DNA from 2 places in the Brevibacillus sp. NRS-1366 genome. Region 2 is predicted to be linked to the other one. Evidence: riboswitches for the same ligand, from Rfam matches in the RefSeq annotation. Region 2 holds a riboswitch; the other holds the start of a gene.
What was found. Region 2 has a riboswitch for S-adenosylmethionine ahead of metH (methionine synthase). Riboswitches for the same ligand answer to the same signal wherever they lie in the genome.

Region 1: it holds a riboswitch for S-adenosylmethionine, as region 2 does, so the genes downstream of both, metK (methionine adenosyltransferase) here and metH (methionine synthase) in region 2, are expected to answer to the same signal.

The regions. Positions count from the first base shown of each region.
Region 1 covers NZ_JBITPN010000063.1:4,245-20,307, reverse strand. The annotation lists gene ACIFQN_RS34195 (DEAD/DEAH box helicase) at 1-1,131, opposite strand, end outside; gene ACIFQN_RS34190 (PAS domain S-box protein) at 1,220-3,154, opposite strand; gene ACIFQN_RS34185 (CheR family methyltransferase) at 3,096-3,923, opposite strand; gene ACIFQN_RS34180 (response regulator) at 3,952-6,654, opposite strand; gene ACIFQN_RS34175 (glycosyltransferase family 2 protein) at 6,828-7,202, opposite strand; gene ACIFQN_RS34170 (response regulator) at 7,272-7,979, opposite strand; gene ACIFQN_RS34165 (sensor histidine kinase) at 8,012-9,154, opposite strand; gene ACIFQN_RS34160 (polysaccharide deacetylase family protein) at 9,151-10,167, opposite strand; gene metK (methionine adenosyltransferase) at 10,317-11,528, opposite strand; SAM riboswitch class I at 11,664-11,764, opposite strand; gene ACIFQN_RS34150 (S8 family peptidase) at 11,865-14,393, opposite strand; gene ACIFQN_RS34145 (SLAP domain-containing protein) at 14,630-15,625, opposite strand; gene ACIFQN_RS34140 (SLAP domain-containing protein) at 15,665-16,063, opposite strand, start outside.
Region 2 covers NZ_JBITPN010000019.1:138,494-154,556, reverse strand. The annotation lists gene ACIFQN_RS13095 (3-oxoacid CoA-transferase subunit B) at 1-600, shown strand, start outside; gene ACIFQN_RS13090 (transporter substrate-binding domain-containing protein) at 642-1,454, shown strand; gene ACIFQN_RS13085 (amino acid ABC transporter permease) at 1,536-2,201, shown strand; gene ACIFQN_RS13080 (amino acid ABC transporter ATP-binding protein) at 2,220-2,960, shown strand; gene ACIFQN_RS13075 (thiolase family protein) at 2,987-4,168, shown strand; gene argS (arginine--tRNA ligase) at 4,258-5,973, opposite strand; gene ACIFQN_RS13065 (hypothetical protein) at 6,353-7,009, opposite strand; gene ACIFQN_RS13060 (YjcZ family sporulation protein) at 7,187-7,294, opposite strand; SAM riboswitch class I at 7,513-7,614, shown strand; gene metH (methionine synthase) at 7,729-11,175, shown strand; gene ACIFQN_RS13050 (bifunctional homocysteine S-methyltransferase/methylenetetrahydrofolate reductase) at 11,249-13,117, shown strand; gene ACIFQN_RS13045 (IclR family transcriptional regulator) at 13,838-14,623, opposite strand; gene ACIFQN_RS13040 (extradiol ring-cleavage dioxygenase) at 15,093-15,896, shown strand; partial or broken gene ACIFQN_RS13035 (aldehyde dehydrogenase) at 15,931-16,063, shown strand, end outside.

The DNA.
Region 1 (16,063 bases), on a different contig from region 2:
GACCTGATGAGTCGTCGCGATCGTAATGTCACTATCCTCCCACTTCTGGGCGCTTGATCCGTGCACGGCAATCACGCGCGCATTGGGAAAAACTCGTTGTATGCGCGGCGCCAGCTCCAGCACAACATCTTTGCGTGGAGTCGCAATCAGCACTCTCCCACCTGTCGACAGCGCTTCTGCGATCGACGGAAACAACAGCTCCGTTTTTCCTGCGCCACATACGGCCCAGATCAAAAACTCGGACAAGCCTGGTCGCGGATTGGCCACAAATCGGCGGGCCATCTCTGCTGCTGTCGCCTGGTCTTTGGAGTAGCTCCCCGTCCATTGCAATCGCGCGACGTCACGGACTCGCTCTCTTGGCGAACGTGCCGATGAGACACCAGATTTGGCTGGTATCAGGAGATACGGCGTACAGCACTTGCTTCTGCCCATCCCAAGACACTCGGTGCAATAAGCGCAGCCTTGTCCACAGCTATAACAAATAGTCAGCTGGATGTCTTTTTGTTCACTTCCGCATCGATCACAAAACAGCAGCAGCCGATTGCGCCACCACCCTTTTCTCACAGACAACCGTATCCCTGGACGCCACTGCGCATCACCTGCCAGCACCATTCGCTGCAGCACAGCTGGCAACTCGTGATCATCCATACCCCTTTTTTGCAGCAGCGTCTCTACTTCTTCCCAAAGAAGCGACCGCCCGGCCAAGACCTGTCTATATTCCCTTGTGTCTATGTCATGGAAGCCCCGATACCCGTCATATTTATGTTCCTGATCATGCTTGAAGCATTCACTCGTCTCCCAAACAAACCACTCATCTCGCAATGGTTCTCTTCCCGTTGCCTCACGTCCATATATAGCGCTCGCCTCTCGCACGTAGGAGAGAGCCATCTGCCGCAAATCAGCCAGCGCCTTTTCATTAATCGTACGGCCCTTCCGATAAGACTCTTGCAGACGGTCATTCATTATTTCTCTCAAGGAAAAGGCGAGCGAGAGCGAAGGACTTTTCCCGATCACGTACAGCTGGCACCCTTCTCGCTCTCGCCAAAACGACTGATCCACCTCAAAGCACGGTGTTACATACGCCTGCACTGCCTTGGTGCTTTCTTTGAGATATAACAAATACTCGCGCACACGCTTCCCTCCCGTCTCCATTTGCCTTGCAATCAGTGTGCAAAAAGATAGCGGTATCGTGCAAAGAAAAAAAGAGGCACATGGCCTCTTAGATTTTAAAACGAACAAAAAACACTGTTCCCGTTTCGTCTGTTTTCACATCGATTTCGGCATGATGACGATCAGCGACACTGAAGCAAATCGCTAGGCCGAGACCCGTTCCCGTCTCTTTTGTAGTGAAAAAAGGAGTTCCAATTTTTTGGATCAGCTCTGGTTTGATCCCAGATCCTTGATCACGAATTTCCAGTACGACCGCCTGATCCTCTCTATGGGTTTTGATCGACAGTCGCCCACCCGATGACATGGCTTCGAGGCCGTTGAGGGCAAGATTAAGTATCATTTGTCGTATTTCTTTTTCGTCCATAGAGAGTGGAGGACATTCTCCCAGCTCCAGACTTATATATTTATCAGAGAGTAGAGCCTCTGCTTGTATCAAGGGAAACAGCGATTCAATAATCGCATTTAAATCTTGGATTTGTTTATCATTGACTTTGTTTTTGGCCAAATTAAGAAATTCGGTAATAATAGCATTAGCACGATCCAACTCATTTAACATTAAATCAATGTATTGCAAAGGATTATGAGGACTATGATTGGACAGCTGTAAAAAGCCGCGGACCGTGGTCATTGGATTCCTGATTTCATGGGCAATTCCCGCTGCCATTTCCCCAATTAAATTCAAACGGTCCAGCCGAATCATTTCATTCTCCAAGTGAACGCGCTCCGTAATATCTGTTATAAAGCGAAGAACACACTTTTCCCCGTCAATTTCAATAATTTTGGCGGATAGTAAACCCTCGCGTGTCTCGCCCATTTTGGTCACATAGCTAATTCTCGCATTGTGAACCGGCTGCAGTAAATCGAGAGGGCGTCCTCCCGTCATTTCCTTGTCCGAACTCACCGTGATTTGCAAAAAGTCAAAAGCCTTGCCCTTCACTTCCTCATACTCATACCCTGTAAAGTTGAGCCATCCCTGGTTTACATCAATATATCTGCCATCCTCCATAGATAATATGGCAATCAAGGAGGGCGACGACTCAAAAATGATTTGAAACCGTTCTTGGGACAAATGAAGGTCGTTATTGTACTGCTGCTTGCGTTCTTCCTCCAGCAGCTTTCGTTCTGTAATATCACGGATGGAACAGACAATAATATTTTGATCCTCAATGCTCGCGTCGCCTAATTGAGCATCGACAGGAAACACACTTTCATTTTTTCGCACGGCCTCGGTTTCAACCAGACTCGTAGCCAGTGGATAAGCCCCTTCACACCTTATCGCTGGGAGAAGCTTTGAAATGTGTTCGCCGAGCAATTCATCCGGAGTATATCCAAACATTTGCTCTGCGGCGGAATTCGCCGACAGGATATAGCCTTGATCATCAAAGGTTACGATTGTATCCTTCAGCGTTTCACTGATCACCCTGGCCAATGCTTCTGACTTGCGCAAATCAAAGGTAACCCGATCCAGCTTTTGATGGGCTGCTTCTAGCTCTTTCTCTCCTTGAAGCATCAAGCGTTCGTGATTTTTGTAAATACCCACGAACTCTTCCACCTTTTTTTGTAGAGCTTCCGGCTGGAAAGGTTTAAAAATATAGTCGATTGCACCTACACTATAACCGTGAAAGACATGTTCAGCCTCTTGGCTAATGGCGGTGATGAACAGGATCGGAATGTGACGTGATTTTTCTCTCGCCTTGATCAATTTGGCGGTTTCAAATCCGTTTAAGCCCGGCATTTGTACATCCAGCAATATGGCGGCAAAATCTTGCTTCAATACATACTTCAAGGCCTCTTCGCCAGATTGGGCACTAACCAAATGATATTTGGGGGAGGTCAGAACTGCTTCTAGTGCCAGCAAATTCTCCGGTCGATCATCCACCAATAAAATACTTACTTTCTGCTTAGGGAGCTCACCTAGCGATGATTCATTTGATTTTTCTGTAGATCTTTTCTGTGCAGTCAAATTCCTGGTAGTAGTTCGCATGACTAGTATACTTTACCCCCTCTCTATTACCCAAACCTAGAAACCCTGATAACACGAGACTTTCGTAAAGCAGACTATGGACATGGTCCTGCAAGATTTTATTGAAATAAATCATGACATTCCTGCAAATAATGACATGAAAATCATTAAAAGAATGGTCGGTTGCCAAATTATGCTGAGCAAATACAACATTTTCTCTGAGGAACGGTTGAAAGATCACATTTTCAAATGTAGCCGTATAGTACTCGGAAAACGCTCTGGTCCCTCCCGCCTGCAAGTAATTTTTGGTGTACATCTGCATCCGATCCAACGGAAAGATGCCTTGCTTTGCTTTTTCAAGAATACTTTCATTCATGTCGGTTGCGTAAATTTTTGTTCTTTCATACAAGCCTTCTTCATGCAAAAGAATGGCCATGGAGTACACTTCTTCACCCGATGAGCAGCCCACATGCCAAATCCGTATGGAAGGATACGCTCTCAGCAGGGGGATAATCCTCGTTCGAAATGCGAGAAAAAAGGGTGGATCTCGAAACATCTCTGTCACATTAATGGATAAATCATCGAGCAGTCTTTTCATGGCACCGGGATCATGGAATATTTTTTCCTGGAGGCCCGATATGCTTTTCACCTTTTCTGCTCGGATACGATGCCAGATTCTGCGCTGAAGAAATGGCTCGGCATAATTGCGAAAATCGAATCCAAAATAGCGATAGATTCCTTCCAAAAGAATCGCCATCTCTATTTTTTCCAGCTCCAGCTTATCCAGCATCTTGATGTCTACCAATATCTAATCCCACCTATCTGTAAAGCCATACCCTCATCAAAGAGAACAGCTGCTCTAAATTTACAGGCTTGCTGATATAATCGGATGCACCTGCTTCTATGCATTGCTCCCTGTCATGCTTCATGGCTTTCGCTGTCAGAGCGATAATCGGCAACGTCTGATATTCCGGCTTTTGACGTATCATTCGCATTGCCTCAAACCCATCCATCTCTGGCATCATGATATCCATCAGGATCAAATCGATATCCTGGTTATTCATTAATACGTCGATCGCTTCTCGCCCATTTTCTGCAAACACAACCTGCATATGGTGTCCCTCAATTGCAGTAGTCAGCGCAAATACATTTCGCATATCATCGTCCACAATCAGTATTTTCTTTCCGACCAGCAAAGCTTCGATCGAATCATTTACGTTGATTGTGTCAGCTGATTCTACCTCTTGAAATAAGCTGGCAGCAGCCTCCTTCTCGGCGAACATGGTGATCTCATGACGATAAGGGATATAGAGTGTAAAGGTACTCCCTTTTCCTTCTTCACTCTCAATGCCGATATGCCCGCCCAGCAAAATGGCCATTTTTCGGCTGATCGACAAGCCAAGCCCCGTTCCCCCATACTTTCTGCTGGTTGTCCCATCTGCTTGTTTAAATTCTTCAAAAATAATATCCTGATTCTCTTTGGAAACACCGATCCCTGTATCCGTGACAGAAAAGGCGATCAGTATGTCGTCCTCGCTGCCAGAAGTAAAGGTTTCTTCGTTTGCTCTTCCGATATGCAGTGAAACGCTTCCTTTTTCCGTGAATTTAAAAGCATTCGATAGTAAATTTTTCAAAATTTGCTGCAATCTCTGCTCATCGGTCCAAATCATTTTGGGCACATCAGGAGCGATTTCCACTGTAAACGAAATGCCTTTTTGACGAGCGACAGGCATAAACTGCTTTTCTACGTGCGCTTTAATCGAGCGAAGCGTTACATCCTCGGGTGTCACTTCCACATTGCCTGATTCGACTTTGGCGAGATCCAAGATGTCATTGATCAAATGCAACAGATCATTTCCTGATGAGTAAATGGTATTGGCATACTCCACTTGCTTCGCCATAAGGTTTTTCTCATTATTTTCAGCAAGCATTTGGGCCAGAATCAAGAGGCTGTTCAGCGGTGTACGAAGCTCATGCGACATATTGGCGAGAAACTCCGATTTATACTGGGAGCTAATCGCAAGCTGCTGTGCTTTTTCCTCCAAGATCAATTTGGTTTTTTCCAGCTCTTTTGTCTTCTGCTCCGAGTTTTCGTATTGTTCTTCGAGCTTTTCATTAATCGTCCGCAGTTCTTCCTGCTGAAGCTGCAGCTCTTCTGATTGGCTTTGCAGCTCTTCGGTCAACGCCTGAGAATCTTGCAGCAGTTTCTCGACCTGCATCCGGCTCATAATGCTGTTGATGGTGGCACCGACACTGCTCATGACTTCCTCTAGCATCAACTGCTGCAGAGGACTGAACTCTGTAAGAGAAGCCAATTCAACAACAGCCAGTACTTGTCCCTCGAATTCTGCCGGAACAATCATGATCATTTTCGGTGAAGCGAGTCCGATCCCGGAGGTAATTTTCATATAATCGTCTGGAATCTCTGTGAGTGTAATCTCGCGGTTTTCCAAAGCGCACTGACCGACAAGCCCTTCGCCCAATCGAAAACCTTCTCCTCCAACCTCAGCGTCGTTATCAGCGTAGGCTGCGAGCTTGCGAAGACGAATGCCGTCTGCTTTGCCTTCTTTGATATAAAAGACCCCGTAGCTCGCGCCGACCATTGGTGTCAGCTTCGTGATGAACAGACTGGCTAAATCGTGAACATTTTCGATTCCCGCATACATCGTAGCAATTTCGGCAACGTGCGTTTTAAGCCAGCTTTGATTCTCAGCTGTTTCACTGAACTCTTTTACTTTCTGAATATGCTCCTCCAAAGCTTGGGCCATGTTATTGTACGCATCAGAAATTGCGCCGATCTCATCCTCTGAATGGATTTCGAGTCGTGGTAATTTATCCGTTTCATAGTCAGCTACTTCCGTCATCACAGAGGTGACCTGCTTTAGACTGCCTGTGATGCTTCTGACCACCCAAATCGTAATTCCAATTCCAATGACGACACCCAGCACCACGTATACATAAGTCATATTGACTACAAATTGATAGCCATTTTGCGATTGGTCGAGCTCTTGAATCATCGCTTGTTCTTCGATTTTCTTTAACTCGTCAATGATCTCAAACATTTGCTCGCGAATATTTCTGCTTTCATACCAGTAGAGCCGATTGGCTTCCTCTTCTTTGCCTGCCTCCCGAAGATTCTCAATCTTGTATTGATTATTCTGATAAATTTCCCCGAACACTTGCAGCTTTTGTACCAATTCCTTTGTTTCCCCTACCCTTTCCAACTTCCCGAGATCGTCCATAGCTATTTTCAAATTCACATTGTTTTGATTGATATTCTCCTGAAAGACCGGGATCAGTTCTGCTGGCGGGTTGGCTAGCATGCCTCGCGAATCCCTGCTGATGCTATTTAAGTTTTGATTAATAATATTGACCAGCCTGACCTTCTCATAGCGCTCCTGCACGACTCGATTCAGATTGTGATTGAGCTGATTCAGCATACTCATGATAAAGGACAAGAGAATGATACTGAGGACAATAATAAAACAAAAACCTACATATAGCCGCGTTTTAAACTTCATGTGTAGCAATCCCCTCGATCCAGCACAAAAATAGGCATGGTTGATATTTCCATTTATTCTTAAGGTGATCATAGTCCAAGAACGAAGAAGAATTCAATATGTACGAATACAAAATTCAGAAAATATTTTCCATAAGGAAACCTAGACATTCTTTTTTGTATAAAAAAAGAACGCTAAACGCGTTCCTTTTCATTCAAACTGCGTAAATCAATCGTTACGATTGTAGATACAGGTGCAGCGTCCTCTTGTCGATCCAATAGATAGCAATATGGATAGCGATCAAAAACATCTGATATCTGGGCCGTATCATCCAGTGAACCATCATCTATCAATGTAATGAGGATGGGCTTGCCACTCCAATAGGATCGGAACAGCAGCTTCCGAACGACTCGCTCCAGTACCTGTTCTGAATCACGCAGCAACAACCGGTAATGCTCATGGGGCAGTTCGGCAACTCCGCTCGTTTGCCGGATCCAGCGCTCAGCTATCATCACGAACAAAGAGGAGCAGCCAAATGCCGCCAATAGCCATACAACCAGTTCTTCCATCACGGTCATACCTCCTCCACTACTAAGGTATGCCTGATAGCTTGAACAGGGTGCCAGTCCTACTGTAATCTACAGTTTCACCCAGCCGTTTTTAATGGAGATAACGACCGCCTGTGTACGGTCCTGTACGTTCAATTTTTGCAAAATGCTGCTGACGTGGTTTTTGACAGTCTTTTCACTGATAAACAAAAACTCGCCTATCGCACGGTTGCTTTTACCTTCTGCCATCAGTTGCAATACTTCACGCTCACGGCGCGTCAAGGATTCGATTATTTTCGGATCAATGGTTTGCGAGTCATCTAAGGAGAAGCTGCGTTCTGCCGATCCCTCTTGCTCGCTCAAACGACGGAATTCCTCAATCAGTTTACCCGTTACTTTGGGATGTATGTATGCACCGCCACATGCTACGACGCGCACAGCATCAACCAGATCGCTCGTCCCCATCTCTTTGAGCAGGTAACCGGACGCTCCAGAGCGCAAGGTACGGTAGACGTAGCCTTCATCATCATGAATCGAGAGCATGATCACACGCGTAGTAGGGCTAACCGTAATCACATTTTCAGCAGCAGAAACGCCATTAATGTTTGGCATGTTGATATCCATCAAGAGCACATCCGGCTTGTGTTCCTCTGCTAAAAGAGCGGCCTCTCCTCCATCGGCACCTTCTCCGACGACCTTGAAATCCTCTTCCATTTCCAAGATGCGCTTTACGCCTTCCCGGAACAATTGATGGTCGTCTACAATTACGATACGGAGCTCTTGCTGTCTTTTATCCATGGTTCATCCCCCTGTACATATTCTGTAAGATTTCACAATTTCAGCGGTATTTGGAAAATGACCCTCGTTCCCTCGCCAGGAGCAGACTGTAAATCCACCAAGCCCTCCAATAACTGAACGCGCTCCTTCATGCCGAGTAATCCGAACGAATTGCCGTTTGCCATCCGTTTATCCAAATCAAAGCCAACACCATCATCTTTTACAACGAGGCTGAGGGATTCCTGCAAAAATTCCACCTTCACTTGAACAGCCTTTGCCTCGGCATGCTTTTCTACATTGTTCAGGCACTCCTGAACCAACCGAAAAATCGCAGCCTTCACTGAACTGCGCAAAGGAGGCTCTATTCCAAATATTACTAAATCAATGGAAGAAGCGATACGTTCTTCGCAGGTTCGAATATACTTTTGCAAGGTAGGCACTAACCCTAGATCATCCAGAGCCATTGGACGCAAATCAAAAATAATCCGTCTGACGTCAGCCAAACTCATCCGGACCATTTCTTTCAACTCATGGAGCTCCATCTGCGCCTCTAAAATACGCTCATTTTTCAGCATTTTTTCCACAATCTCCGAGCGCAGCACGACGTTGGCCATAGATTGTGCCGGGCCGTCGTGGATTTCTCGCGCTACTCGCTTGCGCTCTTCCTCCTGCGCCTGGATGATTTTCAGCCCCATCAGTTGGTGCTGTTTTGCCGACTCCAATGCCTCTCCGATTTTACTCAAATCGCCAGTCAAATAGCCGAGCACCACACCCATTTGCGAGACCAGCTTTTCAGCCCGGATAATGGTTTCTTCCAACGTCCGCAGTTGGCGCTCCAAATCGTTGCGTCTGCGTTTCAAGTTGTTTTCCCGCTCCCGGTAAATGGAGAGCTCCACTTGAATGCGACTCGCTTCTTCATAGGCGATCCGAATGTCTTCCTCGGTGTACATATGGAAATTACGACTCACCAAAACCAGCCTGTTGCGAGACTTTTGGTAGGCAAGCTCCAGGGCATCTACTTTTTGAATCACTTTGGAAATTTCCTGACGCAGCTCATGCAAATCGAACTTTAGCGAATTGCCTTGCTGTCTGGCGCTTTCCGCTATATCAAATATTTCGGTTTTACTCGTCTCAACAGTTTCAATCGTTCGCTTGATCACCCCATCGAGCACGCTGATGTCAATCGCTTTGTTCATGATTGCTCTCCTTCAAACTCATTTTTCGCTTTCGTGAACAGCTGATGGAGGTTCGTCTCATCCACATCTTGTAACCCTACGTCATTTCGAGGGATGGCAAACGGATTTGTACCGCGTTTGGCTAGCCCTGGTGTAGAGGTAAACACATACTCGTAACCGGCTTGCCTGGCAGTCTCTAATACAATGTGGTTCGTGTAGCCAAAAGGCAGGGAGAGTGCTTTTACTTCTTTGCCGATCCATGAACCAAGGCCTGCACGTGACATGCGGAAGTCTACAAACAGTCTGTCCCTGTACTCCTGTTCGCCTTCCAAACGGTTCAGATCCTTCAAATAGACAGGTGCCGTTTCTGGCCCCAGTTCTCCCCATTCATTTCGGGCTTCTTCCTCATGCAAGCTGTACGTATGGGAACCGATGTCAGCAAGCCCTGAGGCAAGCATCTCATTCACCTGTTGACGCGTCAGCGGTGTAGTCATATTCTCGCGTTTTCGCTGCTCTACATCTCGCAATCGACCTGCAATCGCAAAGTTGACAGAAGAATAACCGTATGCACGCAAGATCGGGAATGCTTTTGTGTAATAGCTCTCATATCCGTCATCAAATGTAATCAATACTGCATTCGCGGTCGATAAGGTACCCGTCTGCACAAATTGCAAAAACTCTGCAAGCGATATGGGATGTAAATCATTCTCATGCAAAAACGCCATGTGCCGTGCAAATAGTTCCGGCGATATGACGTACCTCTGACCAGACTCATCTGTCACATGATGATACGTTAATACAACGACCTGATTGTTGTACCACTTTTTCGGGCTTACCGTTGCATTTTGTGTTGCTGTGACGTTTGGCTCAGCATTTGCTGCCTCGCTTATGAAGTTAGACGTATCAACTTGGGGAAAAGGTTGCACTTTTTGCGCATTCTTTTTTACCAAACCCGATTCACCCAATAATCCAAGGGCCATGACAAAAAACAAACAGGTAACAAACACGATCAGGAAGAGCCTTCTTTTCTGCAAAAAACCCCTCCTCACTTCCCTTTTAGGAGATTCGACACATCCCTACAAATTCCTTTGTCCACTCTTCCCCAATAACTGGATAGCCAGGCAACAAACCGGCCACACAAAAAAGAGCCCAGTAACAGTACCAGGCTCTTTCTTTGCAGTTATTATTTTCCCAGTTGCGCTGCCTCTTGCTTCAGTACTTCTGCTTTGTCTGTTTGCTCCCATGGAACATTCAGGTCGTTACGTCCGAAGTGGCCATAAGCCGCTGTTTGTTTGTAGATTGGACGACGCAGGTCAAGCTGTTTAATGATACCAGCTGGACGCAGATCAAAGTGTTTACGAACCAGTTTCACGAGATCTTCTTCGGAAACAGTTCCTGTACCAAACGTATCTACAGCAATGGAAACAGGCTGTGCTACACCAATTGCGTAAGCTACTTGAACTTCGCACTTGTCTGCCAGACCTGCAGCCACGATGTTTTTCGCTACATAACGAGCTGCGTAAGCACCGGAGCGGTCTACCTTGGTTGGATCTTTACCAGAGAACGCGCCGCCGCCATGACGAGCATAACCGCCGTAGGTATCTACGATGATTTTGCGACCAGTCAAGCCAGCATCCCCTTGTGGTCCGCCAATTACGAAACGACCAGTTGGGTTGATAAAGTATTTGGTGTCTGCATCCAGGAGTTCTGCAGGAACAACTGGTTTGATTACATGCTCAACCAGGTCCTTTTTGATTTGCTCCAAAGTCGTTTCTGGAGCATGTTGGGTAGAAATAACAATCGTATCGATGCGAACAGGTTTGTCTCCGTCGTACTCAACGGTTACTTGCGTTTTTCCATCAGGACGCAGGTAAGCCAGCGTGCCGTTTTTGCGCACTTCAGTCAGGCGGCGAGCCAATTGGTGAGACATGCTGATTGGAAGTGGCATCAGCTCAGGTGTTTCGTTGCAAGCAAAGCCAAACATCAGACCTTGGTCACCAGCACCGATCGCTTCGATTTCAGCGTCAGACATTTTACCTTCGCGGGATTCCAGAGCTTGGTCAACACCAAGAGCAATGTCAGCAGATTGTTCGCCGATTGCCGTGATTACACCGCAAGTATCCGCGTCAAAACCAAACTTGGCACGATCATAGCCGATTTCACGGATTGTTTCACGAACGAGCTTTTGGATATCAACGTACGTGTTTGTGGTGATCTCACCCGCTACGAGCACCAAACCAGTGGTTACGGATGTTTCGCAAGCGACACGAGCGTTTGGATCTTTAGACAGAATCGCATCCAAGATGGAGTCGGAAACTTGGTCACAAATTTTATCCGGATGTCCTTCGGTTACGGATTCAGATGTAAACAGACGACGACCTTTTTGCAAAGCCATGAGAAAATTACCTCCTTTGACCTCATACAAATAGTGTGGTAGCCGAGACAGGATTTTATCGACGTAAACGCAAGAAAAAAAACCTTTTCCGTCTTCGTGGAGGAAAAGGTTTGCGCGCTTTATGCTTCCTTCATCCTCTTATCGGCCAGAACAGATGTCCGTTCTGCTGGTTAGCACCGCTCTAGTCGGTTGCCGGGCTTCATCGGGCCAGTCCCTCCGCCTGCTCTGGATAAGAGTATCCATTACGGTTTATAGAATAATTGTTTTTCTCTGCGGTGTCAATAGACACATTTAGCGAAGCGCGTATTTCCCGCGTACTTGACGTGGGAAAAGCCGTTATAATTTATACGCTTTTGAAATCAAGACCACTACCTCTGCCCGCGTAGCAATCCCCTGCGGTTTGAAAGTCGCTCCATATCCATTCAACCAATTCCGCGCCGTCAGTGCTTCGATAGAGGAAGAAGCCCAGTGGCTGGCCGGCACATCGCGATAGGAGGACGTGCTTCGATTATACAACAGAACCTTTTGTGCACGGGCGATCATAGCCGCCATCTCCGCACGGGAAATCGCCTGATCAGGCTTCATCTGCATGTTTGGATAGCCCTTCAAGATGCCTTTCTGATAAGCGATTCCCAAATTGTTGTACGCCCAATGTTTGGTCGACATATCCCGAAAGACGGCCTTGCCTGTATAGGAGCTCCCTACAGACTCGCCGCTCGCCCTCATCGCCTGAATCAGCATAGTGGCAAACTGCGCCCGAGTCACAGCCTGATTCGGCTTGAAGGTCGCATCGTCAAACCCTTTGACAATCCCTCTGGCGCTCAGCCTAACGATCTCGGAGCGCGCCCAGTGGTCCGAAATATCGCGATATCCAGCCAGCAGTGGCTGCTGATTCACAGTCAAGCGATACAGATCATACTTGAAAGAGATTCCGCTGTTCAAACGGATATAATACTTACCCGGCTGCAAACGCAATCCCATGATTTCTCTGCCCTGATCCGATAGCTCAGCCACTTCATTCGTGGTAGCCATCGCATAATCGAGATTTCGTTCACTGTAGAGAGCCAGTCTCATCCCATTGGTGACCGGAATAAACGGGGCACGAATACTCACGTACGATTCTGTCTTGACCGTAAATTGGAACCAGTCAGAATCAGACGCCGTGGGGAAATTTCCTGTCATCAAGGTTCCGCCGCTTAATGGAGACGCCTGGTGGTAGGTGTCATTCGGTTCATTCGGATCTTTTTTTATTGGAGTAAAGCCTAAGTCCAGACGGTATTCCCCATTTACAGCATTGTGCTCATATTCACTCACACGGATAAGATATTTACCCGGAGATACTTCTTTTCTCATTTCGACAGCTGGATTGTCACGGTCGCCGCTATAATAGGCTGGGTCCCAAACTGTATTTTTCCCATCTTGCTTGCCAACGGTCAAGACAACATCCATCCGCTTGTTGTCAGGGGTGACTGCGACGTTCATTTGACCATATTCGCGAACGTAATAAGAGAACCAGTCCTGATCTCCCTCAAAATGAAAATTGCCTGTGGCGCTGATCTGATTCCCAACGAGCGGCCTGGCTGTGCTCACTGTATCATTCGGTTCATTTCGATCCGGGTTGATGCTGAATCTGCTGGTCAGCACGTACGTAAAGGAATTGACCCCGGCATTTCGCATGAGTCGAATATTCATCGTTCCAGCCTTGGCAGGGATTGTGACTGTATCCCCATTTCCGATGTACTGCGTGACGGGTGTCCGATTGTCTGAATAAAAAGTAGCTGCCATCGCTGAAGAAACCCCTGAAGTAACCGTAGCCGTAAAGCTTACTTTTCCATCATAAGGAACGTCCATCTTGAACCAGTCAACCGTGTCATTCGGTCCGAGATTCCCGCGGATTTGCGCCTCGATCGGAAAAGCCTTCGCTTTGGAAACAGAGTTGTTAGGCTCCAGGAAATCGGATGACATCGGAGAACGCACAGCCTTATTGACATCCAGCAAGCCATAACCGGTTGTTCGATCCCATCCCTCTTGGCCAATATCCTTTGCAGTCTGGTAGAGCTGCATTCGAACGTCCAGTGGACTTAGCTTTGGATAATGTGCAAGTATCAGTGCAGCAGCACCCGCGACTTGAGGAGCAGCCGCTGAGGTTCCGCTAAAAGAGCCGTATTTTCCGCCAAGCTTGGTCGTATATATATTGAACCCAGGAGCCATCATATTCAGCTCTGGACCGGTATTGGAGGCGGGAATCGGCTGGTTATTGCTTTTGACGGCTCCTACAGCTACAACGGTCGGATAAGCAGCCGGATAGGCCACTCGATTCCCTTCATTCCCACTGGCGGCGACCAGGATTGCTCCGCTTCTTTCCGCACGGTTCACTGCATCAGCCAGCGCCTTTGAGTAGGACATGCTGCTAAACGACATCAGGATGATTTTTGCGCCTCGATCCAGGGCTGTATTTATTCCTTTTGCAACCAGATCAATATCGGCAAAACCTCTTTTGTCCAATACCTTAATTGGTAAAATGCGAGCATTCCATAATACACCCGATACCCCTATGGCATTATTCCCTTTAGCACCGAGGACTCCGATGACTTCGGTTCCATGTCCATTGTCATCCTGGGCGCTTTTTCCTGGACTGACTAGATTAATGCCCGGCAGCAAATTCCCTTTTAGGTCGGGATGATTGTAATCAGCTCCCGAGTCCAGAACAGCAATCACAATCGACTCGTTGCTGTGTGCTGCTCCCCACGCTTTATCTGCGTTGATCTGACCCAAATGAATCTGATTGTCTAAATAAGGATCATTCGTTCCAGCAGCGAATACGGGATGAACATCGGTGACGGCCATCGTCATGACCAACACCATCACAACCGCTGCTTGTATCGTTTTCTTCATAAAAAAACAGTCCTTCCTTCTCTCTCCTGCTTTCGTGCGCAGTCAAAAGGAGTTCAGGTATAGAGAATCTTCAAAAAAGCTCGTTTTGTGCTTCTCGTCCTAGCATAGCGGATGAAAAGGGGGACGCGCAACCCTGAACATCCAGTTATTGGAACACTCTGATCGCAAGAAAACCCTTTTCACCATTGGCAAAAAGGGTTCCTCATTTACTGCAGCAGGCCTTTGTTGTCGTCTGCTTCCGGTGCTGTAAATGGCTCAGCTTTTTTTCTTTGCTGGGCCTTTGGAATAAAAGCAGTCAATTCCGCTACGTCTACCTCTTGCTGCTTCATGGAGGAAGACGGGATATCGAATGCCCATACCCGATGACTCTTCGCTTCTACCTTCATATTTTGAAGGGTATAGTGTACACGAGCAACGGTTTCTCCTGCCTTGTCATGCACAATAATCGGCACTTCTGTAAACTCCAGGCGTTTTTCCAGCCCGTTGCGGAAAACAACCACGACTTTTAGTCCGTTGTCTTCACTCGCCTTAATTTCAAGCACTTGCAGATCGACTTCACCTGCTTTTACGGGTGTTTCTTCCGCTGCTTTCTTCATATAATGCTCGGTCTCGTTTGTGGAGAGCCCGATATTTAATTCCTGATTTTCCTGCGTCTGACTACTTGGCGGCTTTTTGTAGGTCAGAGTCAGTGGAACCTCTTTTTCCGGGATTTGAGTAAACTCATCCCAGCGGAACATAAACTCAATCGGACGGCTAGACATATCTCCAACAGGTCCTGTAGCAACCAGATCAAACGTCTTCTTCGCTACCTCTACGCCCTCGGTAGTAACCAGGGTCAACGGAAGCTTTTGCAAAAGAATACTGCGATCTGTCGAATTGCGAACAAACGCGAGCACCAGGTATCCGTCATTTGTCACCTGCGTGTAAAAAGGAAAGATGCCAAGCTCATCACGAACGACAGAAGGCAATTCATCATGAACGTATTGCAGCAGCTCCTGCTCCGCGTCTTCTAATTGGTTATCCCACGGACCGTTCATGAGTAAGAAAAGCTCCTTGGATTCAATACGGTTAGCTGACTGCTCAGGCTGATCGATCCCGGATACACCCAGGTAAAATTCTTTATGCAAATGCTCGTGAATATCTTCTCTGACTTGTTCCAGACTTTCTTTGGAACCAAACCAATTCTCCAATAACCAACTCATAGGTCAACCTCCTCATTCCTGCAATAGAAAAGTTGTGGACTACTCTACTTCAAGAACCCATCTACGCAGGTTGGCATCTGGTTTTTTGACAACATCTGGCGGGAATACGATCAGCCATGGACGGCTGTTGCCCGGCTGTACACGAATCGTACTGGCATCAAGTACGCCGCCAGCCACTAGATCGCCATCTGCATCCGAAATCTTAAGTTCCAATTGATCAGGGCGATACTCATCCTTCATCCCATTACGGAACAGCATGGCAGCCACCAGATGGCCCTCTTTGGTTTTCCCAATGTCAAAGCCAGTGACCTCCACCGTGTTGATCGGAATCGGCGGCAAGGTATGCGCCAATTTTTCCAGACGATCCTTTTGGCGATCGGTCATGCGCTTTTCCATTTCAGGATCAAGCTCCAACGTACGTGGCCAAATATGCGTGCT
Region 2 (16,063 bases):
GGGATGGCTGTTAATCTAGGGATCGGGATTCCCGAGCTGGTTGCAGATTTTATCCCGAATGAATGGCAAGTGATGTTTCACTCGGTAAATGGAATCCTCGGGCTCGGACCTACGCCTTTAAAGGGTGAAGAAGATCAGCATATTTCCAATGCGGGTGGAGCGCCTGTAACCGTTGTGCCAGGGGCATCGTATTTCGACAGCACCATTGCTTATGGCATGATCCGCAGAAGGAAGCTCGATGTAGCTTTTATTGGGGCTCTGCAGGTGAACCGCAAAGGCGACTTGGCAAACTGGATCGTTCCTGGATCACGTGTTCATGGTCTCGGTGGCGGAGCAGAGCTGGCGTTCTACGCAAAAAAAGTGATTGTACTGATGAGTCATGTTGATCCCAAAGGAGAGCCGAAAATTCTGAGGGAATGCACATTGCCGCTTACAGCAAAGCGTTGTGTCGATTTGATTATCACAGAGAGGGCAGTTATTGAAGTGACACAGAATGGATTGCTGCTGACAGAGGTCATGTACCCGTACTCTTTGGAAAATGTCATTTTGCATACCGGGGCGACTTTAAATATTTCAGAAAATTTACAACTGGTAGAGTAGCGAAACAAGAAAACGCTATCAAAAATGAGGGGGCTTACCAAATGAAAAAAACAATCAAGACTATCGCATGCGTATTATTCTCCATGTCACTTCTCGTGGGATGTAGCCAAGGCGCTTCTCCTAGCAGCAATGGGGGACAAGCGGCTGCACCAGCTGGCAATGCATCTTCTATGACAAAAGAGGCGGGAGTATTCATTTACGCCGCATCAGGTGAATACCAGCCATTCAGTTATTTCAAAGACGCTCAATTGACCGGATTTGATGTCGAAATCGGTAATGAGATCGCCAAGCGCCTGGGTCTTGAGCCAAAGGCAGTGACCTCGCCATTTTCGGGGATTATTGCTGGCGTAAAAGAAGGGCGCTACGATGCGGCAATTGCCAGCCATGCGATTACGGAAGAGCGGAAGCAGCAGATTGATTTCGCTGAGCCGTACTACTTGTCCGGCGGGCAGCTGTTTACACGCCCAGACGGCACGATCAGCACACTCGAAGAATTGAAAGGCAAGGAAGTGGCGGTTGCTCTGGGCACCACACATGAAAAAATGGCGCGTGAGTATACGGATAACATCAAGACTTATGACAGTGATGTAACTGCCCTGCGTGCCATGGAGCAAGGAAAACATGATGTGGTGATTACCGATAGCGTCGTAGGAGAGATTGCCATCCAACAAGGTTTGAAAATCAAGAAAAGCGGAGCAGCCCTATCAGAAGTTCAGCATGGAATCGCTGTACGAAAAGGAAACACAGAATTGCTGAACAAGATTAACGAAGCTTTGAAGCAAATACATGAAGACGGTACCTACGTCAAATTGAGTGAAAAGTATTTCAATCGTGATATCAGCAAAAACGAATAGGCATTTCTCATACCGCCTGCCGTACCCTTGGACACAAAGGCATGGCAGGTACATTCCATTACAAGCGAGGGGTGGCATCGAGTGCCCAGTTTTGCACATCTGACAGAAGAATTTTTCCGCACATTGCCGTTTTTTTGGAAGCCATTGCTACTGACGTTCGAATTGACGATCGCTTCCGTCATTGTAGGTTCTCTTATTGGGTTGTTTGTCGCGCTTTTAAAGGTATCCAAGATCCCTGTGGCGGCGTTTATCGCCAATGTTTACATCATGGTCATCCGCGGCACTCCGCTGATCGTTCAGATTTTTGTTCTCTATTTCGGTTTTTATAAAGTCATCGATCTCGGTCAATTTTGGTCGGCCGCCCTCGCTCTGGCGATCCATAGCGGAGCTTACATCGCGGAAATTTTCCGGGGGTCTATCCAGTCGATCGATAAAGGACAGATGGAGGCGGGATTGTCTTTGGGTATGTCCGCTCGCCAAACCATGCGCCGTATCATTTTGCCGCAAGCCTTGAAAAGGTCCATTCCGCCACTCGGCAACCAGTTTATCTTGTCGCTAAAGGAGTCGTCTCTGGCAGCGTTCATTGCGATGGACGAATTGTTCTCTCTGGCACGCCGCTTGTCTGCGGAAACCTTCGATGAAATGACGTATTTTTTGATCGTGGCCTTTTACTACCTGGTGGTTGTCATGATATTTACGTATATTGTCCACCTGATGGAAAAGCGTTTGGCCAAAGGAGACGCGTAAAGCGCTGGGGGGAAAACGATGGATAACAAACAAGAAATGATACGTGTGCAAAATCTGAAGAAAAGCTTTGGTCAGGTAGAAGTTCTCAAAGATGTTACCTTGCAAGTAGGCAAGGGTGAGGTCGTGGTTTTAATTGGTGCGAGTGGATCTGGAAAGAGTACCTTGATCAGATGCATCAATTTTCTGGAAATCAAAGACGGCGGAGAAATCTTCATTGAAGGGAAAAGCGTGGATGCGAAAAAGGACGATTTGACGAAGGTCCGTCAAAAAGTTGGGATGGTGTTCCAGCACTTCAATCTGTTTCCGCACAAAACGGTTTTGGAAAACATCATGGAGGCCCCTTTGATCGCAAAGAAGGCGGACAAGGAAAAAACTAAGCAGGAAGCGCTCCGGCTGTTGCAGAAGGTAGGTCTGTCTGAAAAGGCTGACGTCTATCCATCAAGCCTCTCCGGTGGACAGAAGCAGCGTGTGGCTATCGCACGTTCGCTAGCGATGAAGCCAGAGATCATGCTGTTCGACGAGCCTACATCAGCCCTTGATCCCGAGCTGGTCGGAGAAGTCCTGGAGACGATGAAGCAGCTGGCCCAAGAGGGGATGACGATGATCATCGTGACGCATGAGATGGGGTTTGCCAAGGAAGTGGCTGATTGGGTTGCTTTCATGAATCAAGGCAGGATTGTCGAGATGGCACGGCCTGAGGAGATTTTTAACAATCCGAAGGAAGAACGTACGAGAGAATTTTTGAACCGGGTATTGTAGAGAGACAAAATGAAGGGAGCATTGGCATGAGAGAAGTTGTAATCGTATCGGGGGTGCGCAGTGCAGTTGGCGCATTCGGTAAAAGTCTGCGGGACACTGCAGCCACAGAACTGGGACGTCAGGTTTTGGAAGGCTTGATGAAGCAGGCAGCTTTTCCGAAGCAGAAAGTCAATGAAGTCATTTTTGGAAATGGTTACGTACATGGAGGAGGGCTTAATGCTGCCCGCATCAGCTCACAGCTGGCCGGATTTCCCCGTGACGTGTACGGGCACATCGTCATCAAAGCGTGCGGTTCGGGTTTGAAAGCCATTAGCAGCGCTGCTTTGGCCATTACTGCGGGACAGGAAGATGTTGTGGTAGCAGGCGGTGTGGAGAGTATGAGTAACGTTCCCTATTTGGTAAAGAACAGATGGGGGAGCAAATTCGGTAACTTGACCATGGAGGATGCACTTTTGTCCGATGGCTTGATCTGCTCGCTTGAGGGTGAGCACATGGGCATGACTGCAGAAAGACTAGCCGCGGAGTACGGGATCTCGCGTGAGGAGCAGGACCAATTTGCCTTTGAGAGCCACAGGAAGGCAGCGGCAGCCATCGAATCGGGCAAGTTCTCGGGTGAGATCGTGCCGATTGAGATCAAGGAGCGCAAAGGGATTCGGATTTTTGAGCAGGATGAATCTGTGCGGCAAGATATCAAGCTGGAGGAGCTCGCAAAGCTGCGCAGCGTGTTCCAAAAAGAGGGGACGATCACCGCGGGAAATGCTTGTCCGATGAATGATGGAGCAGCAGCCGTATTGATGATGTCTCGCGAAAAGGCTGTTGAAGCCGGGTTGATGCCACTGGTGAAAATAAAGGCGTTTGCCAGTGCTGGAGTTGAACCTGGCGTAATGGGGATCGGGCCAGTGCCAGCGACAAAAAAAGCGCTGGAAAAAGCGGGCTTGACACTCGATGAGATCGGACTTATTGAACTGAACGAAGCTTTTGCCGCACAAGCTTTGGCTGTGATCAAAAGCCTGGAACTGGACCTGGGCAAGGTGAACGTCAATGGAGGGGCGATCGCCCTGGGCCATCCGGTAGGAGCGACTGGCGCAAAACTGACTGTGACCCTGATGAACGAAATGATTCGCAGCCGAGTAAAGTATGGCATGGTGACGCTTTGCATGGCAGGCGGGATGGGCATGTCGGTGATTTATGAAAACTTGACACTCTAAAACGCAAGAGGACGACATACCAAAAGCCGGCGCTTCCTATGGAGAGGAATGCAGCCGGCTTTTGGTATTGGTAAGCAAATGGATGCGATCTACATTTCTTCAGGGGCTGCCAGACCGAGCAGACGCAGACCTTCCTTGAGGACCGCAACTACTGCCGCTACGAGCTGGAGACGGGAAGCTTTCACATCTTCTTCCTCCGCGAGAATGCGGACATTGGCATAAAACTTATTGAAAGACTGAGCCAGATCAATCACGTATTTACCAATTTGAGACGGATCGAAATGGTCTGCTGCCCGTTCGATGACTTCTGGGAAGCCGTTCAACAAAGTAATGACTGCCCATGCTTCCTTGCTGTGGAGTGAGCCTGCGGCAAGGTTGACAGTGGAGGTGTGCTGGTAGTTTCCTTTGCGCAGAAGCGAGCATGCACGAGCGTGTGTGTATTGTACGTACGGTCCTGTTTCGCCTTCAAAGGTGAGCATTTCTTCCCAAGAGAAATTGATGTCGTTCAAGCGGTAGTTTTTCAGGTCGTGGAAAATGACAGCGCCTACCCCAACCTGACGGGAGATCTCTTCTTTGTTAGCCAAGGAAGGATTTTTCTCCTCGATTACTTTCTGTACATCCGAAATGGCTTGTGCCAATACTTCTTCCAGCAGAACGACCTTCCCTTTGCGGGTAGACATTTTCTTGCCGTCCTTCAGCATCATGCCGAATGGGATGTGGTGCATATCTGCCGACCAGGAATAGCCCATTTTCTCCAGTACTTTATAGAGCTGCTGGAAGTGCAGACGCTGTTCATTCCCAACGACGTAGAGCGCTTTGGCGAAATCATACGTTTCGTGACGATACAAGGCAGCGGCCAGATCGCGGGTTGCATACAAGGTCGCGCCATCCGATTTTTTGATCAGGCAAGGCGGCATGTTGTACTCGTCGAGATTGACGACCAACGCTCCGTCTGATTCGGTCAGGAGACCTTTTTGCTCCAAAAGGGTAACGATGCGATCCATTTTGTCGTTGTAGAAGGCTTCCCCGTTTGTGGAGTCAAACGACACGTTCATCAGATCGTAAATTTTCATGAACTCTTTTAACGATTCATCACGGAACCAATTCCACAGATGTTCTGCTTCTGCGTCGCCGTCTTCCAGCTTCTTGAACCATTCGCGACCTTGGTCTTCGAGAGAGGAGTCATGTTCTGCTTCCTCGTGAAAGCGAACGTACAGGCTCAGCAGTTCTTTAATGGGCTCGGCTTTTACCTTTTCTTCGTCTCCCCACAGGCGATAGGCCACAATCAGCTTGCCGAATTGTGTACCCCAGTCACCCAGGTGGTTGATGCGAACAGGCTCGTAGCCTTGTTTTTCCATGATGTTGGCGATAGCATTTCCGATAACAGTAGAACGCAGGTGGCCCATTGAAAAAGGCTTGGCGATGTTTGGAGAGGAGAGGTCAATGGGCACCTTGCGACCTTGTCCGAGGTTGCTGTCGCCGTATTTGCTGCCTTCGGTAATAATCGTTCCGATTACTTGTGCAGCTACATTTTCTTGATCCAGGAAGAAGTTTACATATGGTCCTACTGCTTTTGCTTCTTGCAAGGGAGCGCCAGAGAATTGTCCAGCCAGCTCAGTGGCGATCATCGGTGGTGCCTTCCGGAGTGCTTTTGCCAACTGGAAGCAAGGGAACGCGATATCTCCCATGGATGGGTTTGGCGGTGTCTCCAGCATGGCGTATACGTTTTCTGTTGTAAATGTGTCCACGCCTAGCTGTTTGAGAGCGGAGGCGATCTTTTCTGCTACTTGGTGTTTGTAACTCATTATGATTCTCCTTTCTGATCTGAAAAAAAGGGTAAATGCCGAGAAAATAGAAAAAACCCCTGCGTCTCCTTCAAAAAGAGACGAGAGGTTGTACTCCCGCGGTGCCACTCTTGTTGTTTTTGTCTCCTTATTAAAAAAGGAACAAAAACCGCTTAATCTGCGATAACGGGCAGTCCCGGCAAAACCCTACACAATCCGTTGTATCACGTTCACAACTAAGATGTTCAGGACGCATCTCCGAGGGGCGCTTCCTCACATTGTACTGGCATCGGGCTCACACCATCCCCAACTCGCTTAGGCTGCACATATGGAGTACTATCCTCATCCACGATTCGTATTGTCTATAGCATTATAGCTGGTGAGCACCCTATTACGCAACTCACTCCTCCGATTTTTTCAGGATCTCGTCCAGGGAAGCGAAGTATTCCTTTGTCAGCTTTTCTTTTTCCTCAGCACTCATGCCCTCGGAAGCTGTCCATTGCTGCTTGAACTTTTCCAGTTGTTCCAGCATAGCGAGCTCTGCTGCCGCATCTTCCTCGAGATCATAATTTTCGGAAGGGTCAAAGGGAATCAGGCGATTGTCGTTGCCGCTGCGCAAATAAGCGGAGCGCCAATGATCAGGAAAACAGTATGGCTGCTCACCAAACATAAGGGCGAGGACATCATCGGAATCAATCGGCAATAAATGATCGTAATCGTCTCTACGTCCGCCCTCGGATAAATTGATGTGGGACAGGAAATAGCGGAGGAAATGCTCACCGGTCTCGGCATTTTTGACGATGGAATACGTTTCAAACTCGGTTTTCTCCAACTCTTTGATCGTCTCCAGACAGGACAAAAATTCGTCCTTTTCACGAGGGAGTAATGAGTCCATAATCGTATCGTTCCTTTCGTTTTGCTGGGTAAGCCCCATGATAGCAAAAGCCACTCGCTCTGACAATGAATGCGGGGTAGTCGAAATAAAAAATAAATGAAACCTGTCACAAAAAGGCGTTAGCTGGTTCAAATGAATGTCGTTGTTCAAAGGACTTGGCATACCTCGAAAAAGACACCCTAGTTACGATTAAGCGCGAAGAGGCAGAACAAGCGGCATTAGAAATGCTCGCCAAATATAACTTTCAGGTGAAATCGTGAAGGAGCCGTAACAAACAAAAAAGGGCTATCCCGCCGCCACTCAGATGGCTTTCGGGATAGCCCTTTCTCTACTCATTAACTAACACTCGTCACACGAACACCCAACAATGACCAGCAGGATAAACAGTACGAGCACCAATGCGAAGCTTTCGCCGAAAAAGCCATTTCCGCAGTAGGAAGTACTCATGTTTGTTTCCCCTCCTTTCCGTTATGCTCTAGTCTATACACGAATGCACAGATTGGCGTGGGCGAATGACTAGTGCCCAAAAAAATGGGCGCAGGTCGAGCAAATCGCAGTAAATAATAGACAAATTCTCAATTGACGAAGAGACAGGGGGGTGTTAAGATACTGTCAAACCTTAAAAACAATTGACAAAGATCGAATAACTTAATAACATTGTACGACTCTTATCCAGAGAGGCAGAGGGACTGGCCTGATGAAGCCTCGGCAACCGGTAAAAATCCGGTGCCAATTCCAGCAAAGCTACGTGCTTTGAAAGATAAGAGGATGGTTCAGGCGTTGCTGTATCCGCGGACAAATCCTCTTCTTTCTAAAAGAAGGGGATTTTTTTCGTCCCCGATTAAATAAATAAGCCAAAGCAGTGGAGAAGGAGCAAGTGAATGAAACCTACTTTTCGTGAACAACTTTCCCGAAAAATTCTGATTTTGGATGGTGCGATGGGGACCATGCTGCAGCAGGCAAACCTGACTGCAGATGATTTCGGCGGAGAGGAATACGACGGTTGTAATGAACTGTTGAATTTAACCAGACCCGATGTGATCCGTTCCATTCATGAAAAATACTTGGAAGCAGGGGCTGACATCGTTGAAACCAATACGTTTGGTGCAGCTTCAGTCGTATTGGCCGAGTATGATGTAGCAGACAAGGACCTGGAAATTAACATCGCGGCAGCCAGGTTGGCAAGAGAAGCTGTGGATGCCTATTCGACAGAGGAGTGGCCACGCTATGTGGCTGGCGCCATGGGTCCAACGACCAAAACGCTCTCACTGACAGGCGGCGTTACGTTTGATGAACTCGTTGAGGCGTACTACCGCCAGGCAAAAGGACTCATCATCGGTGGTTCTGATGTTCTTCTACTGGAAACCTCGCAAGACACGCTAAACGTCAAGGCTGGAGGCATCGGGATCCGCAAGGCGTTTGCGGAGCTGGAAAAAGAGATTCCGGTCATGCTGTCTGGAACAATCGAGCCGATGGGAACCACTCTTGCTGGCCAAAACATCGAAGCGTTCTACTTTTCCCTGGAGCACTTGAAGCCAGTCTCCATTGGTTTGAACTGTGCGACAGGGCCAGAATTCATGCGTGATCACCTGCGTACGTTATCCGGGCTGGCACAGTGCGGGGTGAGTTGTTATCCCAATGCCGGATTGCCGGATGAGAACGGTCATTATCACGAAACACCACAGGGACTTGCAGCCAAAATGCGTGCTTTTGCAGAACAAGGGTGGTTGAACGTAGCTGGTGGATGCTGCGGGACGACTCCAGATCATATCAGGGCGCTGGCAGAAGAACTGAAAGACTGCAAGCCGCGGGCAAGCGTCACTGAACCAGTGAGTGCCGTCTCTGGTATAGAGGTTGTTTATGTTGAAGACGACAATCGTCCTCTCTTGGTAGGAGAACGTACCAACGTAATCGGTTCCAAAAAATTTCGGGATCTGATCAAAGACGGGCTTTACGAAGAAGCATCAGATATTGCCCGAGCCCAAGTGAAGCGCGGCGCACACGTCATCGACATCTGTTTGGCTGACCCCGATCGCGACGAATATGAAGATATGGAAAAATTCTTGCAATTTATCGCGAAAAAAGTGAAGGCGCCACTGATGATCGACTCAACAGACGCCAAAGTGATGGAGCTGGGACTGCGTTATTCCCAAGGAAAGGCGATTCTCAACTCTATCAACCTGGAGGATGGACTAGAGCGATTTGAAGAGGTCGCTCCGTTGATTCATAAATTCGGTGCCGCTGTTGTAGTCGGAACGATTGAGGAAGCGGGCATGGCAGTCACGCGCGAAAAGAAGCTGGAAGTAGCCAAGCGCTCTTATGATATTCTGGTCAACCAATACGGAGTAAAGCCGCAAGACATCATCTTTGACCCGCTTGTCTTCCCTGTAGGAACCGGTGATGAGCAATATATTGGTTCCGCAAAAGAGACGGTAGAGGGTATTCGATTGATCAAACAAGCGATGCCAGAATGTAAGACAATCCTTGGCGTGAGTAACGTTTCCTTTGGATTGCCGGCAGCAGGACGTGAAGTGCTGAACGCCGTGTTCTTGTACCACACGACAGTAGCGGGTCTGGATTACGCCATTGTGAACACGGAGAAGCTGGAGCGTTATGCCTCGATTCCTGAGAACGAAAGAAAACTGGCTGAAGCCCTTTTGTTTGAGACAAACGACGAGACCTTGGCAGCTTTCACCGATTTTTATCGGCAGAAGAAAAAGGATGTCAGTGTAGAAGTATCCTCCCTCACCCTGGAGGAAAGATTGGCCCGCTATGTAGTCGAAGGCTCCAAGGACGGACTGATCGAAGACCTGAAGCTGGCTTTGGAAAAATACGTGCCGTTAGAGATCATCAATGGTCCGCTGATGACCGGGATGGAAGAGGTAGGCCGCCTGTTCAATGGAAACCAGCTCATTGTAGCTGAAGTATTGCAAAGCGCAGAAGTAATGAAAGCATCCGTATCTTTTTTAGAGCCGTTCATGGAAAAGTCGGATGCAGCCGCAAAAGGAAAAATCCTCTTGGCTACGGTCAAAGGCGACGTGCATGACATCGGCAAGAACTTGGTCGAAATCATCTTGGCAAACAACGGGTATGAAGTAGTCAATCTCGGGATCAAGGTGCCGCCTGAGCAGTTGATTGCGGCATGCAGGGAACAGAAACCAGATGCCATCGGCTTGTCAGGTCTACTCGTTAAATCAGCGCAACAGATGGTCATTACCGCGCAGGATTTGCGCGAAGCAGGAATTGACGTCCCGATGATGGTAGGGGGCGCTGCCCTCACTCGCAAATTCACGTCGAATCGGATTGCGCCTGAGTACAAAGGAATTGTGTTGTATGCAAAAGATGCGATGGACGGACTTGATCTCGTAAATCGTCTGCAAAATCCTCTAGAACGTGATCGACTTGTAGAAGAGCAGCAAAACTTGTTGGAGGCCGCGGCCACCGTACAACCGATAGTGGAAGCTAAAAAAGCGCCACTCCCTGCGCGCTCTGCAATCAGCCGGACAGCACCGATTCATTTGCCGCCTGATTGCGATCGACATGTGTTGCGTCAATACCCGATCAGCCATTTACAGCCTTATCTGAATCTACGGATGCTCTTGGGAAAACATTTAGGGGTTCGCGGGAATGTCGAAAAACTGATTGAGGCAGGCGACGAAAAAGTAGTTCAGCTGTACGATTTGGTTGAAGAGCTATTGACCGAAGCCAAACAGCAGGGCACGATCACTGCACATGGTGCGTATCAGTTTTTCCCAGCCCAAGCGGACGGCAACGACATTCTAGTCTACGATCCCAAAGACCACACCAAGCTCTTGGAGCGCTTCTCATTTCCGCGTCAGCCGGAAGAGCCGCACCTGTGCCTCTCTGACTTCTTGCGCCCTGTAGAGAGCGGGGAGATGGATTACGTCGGATTCTTGACGGTAACAGCAGGAGGAGGGATTCGGGAGCTTTCCACCGAGCTGAAGGAGCGGGGAGACTACTTGCGCTCTCATGTACTCCAAGCGTTGGCGCTTGAGCTGGCAGAAGCCTTTGCCGAACGTGTTCACCACATTATGCGTGACGGCTGGGGGATTCCTGATCCGCCGGAAATGACGATGCTGGAGCGTTTCGGTGCTCGTTATCAAGGGATTCGTGTATCGTTCGGATATCCGGCTTGCCCGAACTTGGAGGATCAAGCACAGTTGTTCCGCCTTTTGCAGCCTGAAAACATCGGTATTCACTTGACGGAGGGCTTCATGATGGAGCCGGAAGCTTCCGTGTCAGCGATGGTATTTGCCCATCCAGAAGCTCGTTATTTTAATGCTGGCCCGTCGGTATTCGAAATATAAAAGGATGTTCAAAAAGTCCGGAAAACGGCACGGTTCTATAAATGAAAATTGATAAAGGAGAGAAGTGATTTCGTTGGCAACAAGCAAGAAAAATTTACAAGAGTATCTAAAGGACCACCTGCTGATCGGTGACGGAGCGATGGCAACCCAGCTTCATAGGCTGGGTGTCCCGGTGGGGGTCAGTTTCGAAGAGCTGTGCCTTTCCAATCCACGATTGGTCCATGATGTTCATGCTTCCTACTACCAGGCTGGGGCACGCTTTTTAGAAACGAATACATTTGCAGCGAATCGGGATGCTCTGGCGCGATACGGTCTGGAGCATAAGGTAGCACGGATCAATCGACTAGCTGTTGCCATTGCCCGGGAAGCAGCGCAGGAAGATGCCTATGTAGCAGGCAGCATCGGTTCGATCCTGGCAGGACGGGTACGGAAAAAAGTGCTGGACGAATATCGGGATCAGTACGAGGAACAGGCGATTGCCTTATTGCATGCGGGAGTTGACGGGGTCATTCTGGAGACCTTCCTTGACTTGGAGGAATTGCTTCTTGCCCTTGAGGTGATTCGTCCGCTTACAGACGTTCCTTTGATTGCCCAGCTCGCGACGCTGGAAGTAGGACGGACACGCGACGGATATTCGCTGACGGAAGCTTTTTCACAGCTAAAGGCAGCAGGGGCAGACGTCATTGGTCTGAATTGTCGACTTGGCCCAGCCGAAATATTGCGATCCTTTGAGCAAGTACAAATTCCAACAGATGCGATCTTGTCCGCTTTTCCAAACGCGGGACGCTTGGGGATGACAGATGGGGAGTACGCGTTCAAGTCATCGCCTGACTATTTTGCGGAAAGCGCGCTTCGACTGAGAGAGCAGGGGGTTCGACTGCTTGGCGGATGCTGCGGAACGACTCCTGAGCACGTGCAGGCAATGGCAACTGCCCTGAAATCGTTGGAACCACACGTGCGTGTCAATCCGACAGTTGTACCGGGAGACAGTCCTACGATTTCCGTTCAAAGTTCCCGACTTCATGATAAACCGAGCATCGTAGAGCGGGTGAAAACCGGAACCACGATCATTGTCGAGTTTGATCCTCCGCGGGATTTGGATGCTGAAAGTTTTCTTCACGGATGCTGCGAGCTGCACAAGGCTGGAGCAGACGCGATCACCTTGGCTGACAACTCACTGGCAACTGTGAGGATGAGCAATATGGCTCTCGGCGCGATGATGAAGGGCAGACATGGCATTGATCCGCTTTTGCACATCGCATGCCGTGACCGGAATCTGATCGGGCAACAGTCACATCTGATGGGGCTGCATGCCCTGGGAATTGATCAAATTTTGGTGATTACCGGCGACCCCTCCCGATTCGGTGATTTGCCTGGGGCAAGCTCTGTGTTTGATGTGACTTCGTTTGATCTGATCCGCATGGTGAAGCAGTTGAACGAAGGCGTCTCGTTCTCAGGTCGTCCATTGAAACAAAAGGCGCAGTTCATTGTTGGCGCTGCGTTTAATCCGAACGTGAGGAAGATTGAAGCAGCCATTGCGCGGTTGGAAAAGAAAGTGGAGGCAGGAGCGGACTACATTATGACGCAGCCTGTTTATGATGCAGAATCCATCAAGCTGGTCTACGAGTCTACCAAACATATCGGCATTCCAGTCTTTATCGGGATTATGCCATTGACCAGCTCGCGAAATGCGGAGTTCCTCCATAATGAGGTGCCTGGAATCAAGCTGTCTGCAGAGGCGCTGGAGCGGATGAAAAAGGTACAGGGAGAGGACGCGCGAAAAGAAGGGATTGCGATCGCCAAGGAATTGCTTGATACGGCCGTTCGCTACTTCAACGGAATCTACCTGATTACGCCATTCAATTATTACGCCATGGCGGCAGAGCTGGTCCAGTATGTTCGTCAGCAAAGCTCGCTGGTAAAGACTGTGGTACAGAGTTAACCCAATTTGGATCGATAAAACCGGAATACCGCAATGAATTTGTGATGGTAAAAAAGTGGATGGATACGAGTGCTATCGAACAGCACTTTGAAACACCTCACTTTATAACGTTTGATAAAAGAGCCATAGATCTGCTGCAAGAGCCTTTTCGTGTAGAAAAATACGGGGTACCACCAAACTTGTATAAATGATCAAAATGTTACCAGTCAAACAGTCCACCTTGTAAAAGGATCAGGGCTGTTTTTATTATTAGCGTTGGCTCGTATCAACCTTCCTTATTTGGAAAGACGAAGAGAGGAAGGAATGAAACGTATGTCTAATCAAATCATGGAACAGAGCTTAGGATACCAGGGGAGTCAGGGGTTCATTCCTCTTTCAATCCGAGATTCAAATTATTAGTTTAAGCGGGGCAGGACCTCCTTTGATTGCGGTTACGCCGGATAACTCCCGTGCTTACGTTCCAAATAGAATTTCCAATAATGTCTCCACCAGATTTGGGGGGCACAGCAGCCATTGAACGTATTATAGAGAGGAAAACAGTGCTTGAGAAGCTGATTGTTCTTCTATAGAACAGAAAAGAAATCGTAAAAAAACCAAGCTGACAAGAGGATCGGCTTGGTATTTTCGTCCAACTTTGAGATAGTGTTCGTGTTAGCCTGCTTGTCATTCACGGCTGGAGCGGACATTCCGGTCAACAGCCCGATTGACGGTGTTTGCGGCTCAGGATGAATGTCGCGGTCTGTAATATCCCAATTTTGCGGAAATTTCTTGGCTTGCCTCAACCACTTTCTTGGTGAGCAGGGGGAACTTTTGCCGTCCCATCCGCTGTTTGGGGCCGACGATGTTTAGCGCGGCGATGACGTTACCGGTGTAATCGCGGATCGGGGCAGCGATTGAATGGACGCCCTCCAGCAGCTCTTCAAAGCTGGTCGCGTAGCCATCGGCTCTGATTTTTTGCAAGCTATGCTCAAGGAATACGGGATCGGTTATCGTGTTGGGTGCCCTTTTGACCAGCGATTTTTCAATTTCCTGAAGAAACTCGCGATCCTTGTAAGCGAGCAAGACTTTCCCGGAGCTCGTGCAGTAAAGCGGGTTACGTCTGCCCACGTGAGTGAGGAAACGCACCTGGTGGTTGCACTCGATTTTCATCACGTAGATGATATCGTGCCCATCCTGGATGCCGATATGGGAGGTTTCTCCTACGGAGTCGACAAGCTTGCGAACGATCGGCAACGCTTCCGTATAGATGTCCAGATTGGAGGTGACCACGCCGCTCAGGGTGAGCACCGAGTAGCCCAGGCGATATTTCTGCGTGTCTGCTTCTTTCACGAGAAAGCCTTCGTTGGTCAAGGTCGTCACGAGACGATGGACTGTGCTTTTACCCAAACCGAGCGAAGCGGCAATTTCTGTAATCCCCTGGCTCGGCCGGTCAAGCGTATAGGATCGCAGGATGCGGAGGGCGTTGCTCACGGATGATAATGAACGTTTGTCCGTACTTTCTGTCATTGGGTCACGTCCCTTTCGTTTTTAAGTGAGGATTTTGCAAAAATCCATAGAGCTACTTCCGGAGCGAGTGGAACCAAATTTTGCTAAATCCTGATGTTTTTCATTTCTATTCAGAAAGTCAGTGCGACTACACGGCATTACTGGCCAAGCTGTTGAAATGTTGGCATAAAAGCAGAGGTTTTGACAGAACCGGTCTGTAACGGTCGCTGCCGGAGTAAAGAGCCGGGCGGGATAAAACTTGGCTTCATTATATAGAAAAGAGCCCGGGCTCAGCAATGACTATCCCGAGACGGTCATTTCCGTTGTGGACCAGACGGCGAAGGGAGATGGGTACGAAAATGCAAAAAAAAAATGAAAAAAATCTCACGCTGTTCTTCATAGAGGAACAGCGTTGTTTCTTTCGGCAAATGATCCATTTATATTATGGGTACAACATACACAAATTTCCGAATAGTAAGGAAGGTGTCATATGTCACTGAGTCTTGGAGTATTAGCGGCGCATGTCCCCTCGATATGCCATGAAACGGACGTTCCTGATTTCCAGCAGCCTTTGGTGAAGGCACTGTACCAGGTGAAAGCAGAAATCGACCAGCTTCAGCCAGACGTCATTGTCCTGATGTCCTGCCATTTTCCTGCGACATTTCACCATTACGTGAATTCGGCTCCCGTGCACAAAGGGTTGTTGACCGCAGTGGAATGCCCGGACCTGATCGCCGATGTCGCCTACAATTACCCGGGTGACGCAGAGCTGGCCAACCAGTTGGTTCAGGCAGGAAAAAATGCCGGTGTACCGGCGATCGCCTTCAACGAGCCGACTTACATGTGGGACTATGGAACGCTTGTGCCGCTACGCTATCTTGTTCCGCAGGCAAACATCCAGATTATCGACCTCTCTGTTTGCTGGGCGTCCAGCCTCGAGGAAAGCTATCTCTGGGGACAGCAAATCGCCAAGGTGCTGCAGGAGAGCGATAAACGCGCTGTGTTTGTCAGCAGTGGCGCACTCTCGCACAACCTTGTGCGCGGTCGCCACAATATGCCGACGCTGTCTGAACAGGCGATGGACAACCAATTCATCGACTATATCGTTTCGGGAGAGTACGGCCTGGCCCGGCAAATGCTTACCCAGTATGCGCGTATCGCCGGTGTGGAATCGGGCGGCCGTCATCTGGCCTCACTACTCGGCGTACTCGGTGATCAGTTCAAGGCGACGTATTTGGGATACGCCCAGTCATCCGGAAGCGGAAACGCTGTCTTTACCTTTCGCCCCAAATAAATCCACTAACTAAACATTGTAGCAGGAAACCATCATGCAACCAAATGTAAAACCAATCGATTGTCTGCACATTATCAATGGCGAGTTTGTATCGTCTGTCAACGGTTCGGTGTTTGAAAACATCAATCCGGCAACAGAAGAAGTGCTGGGAACCGTAGCGCTTGGCG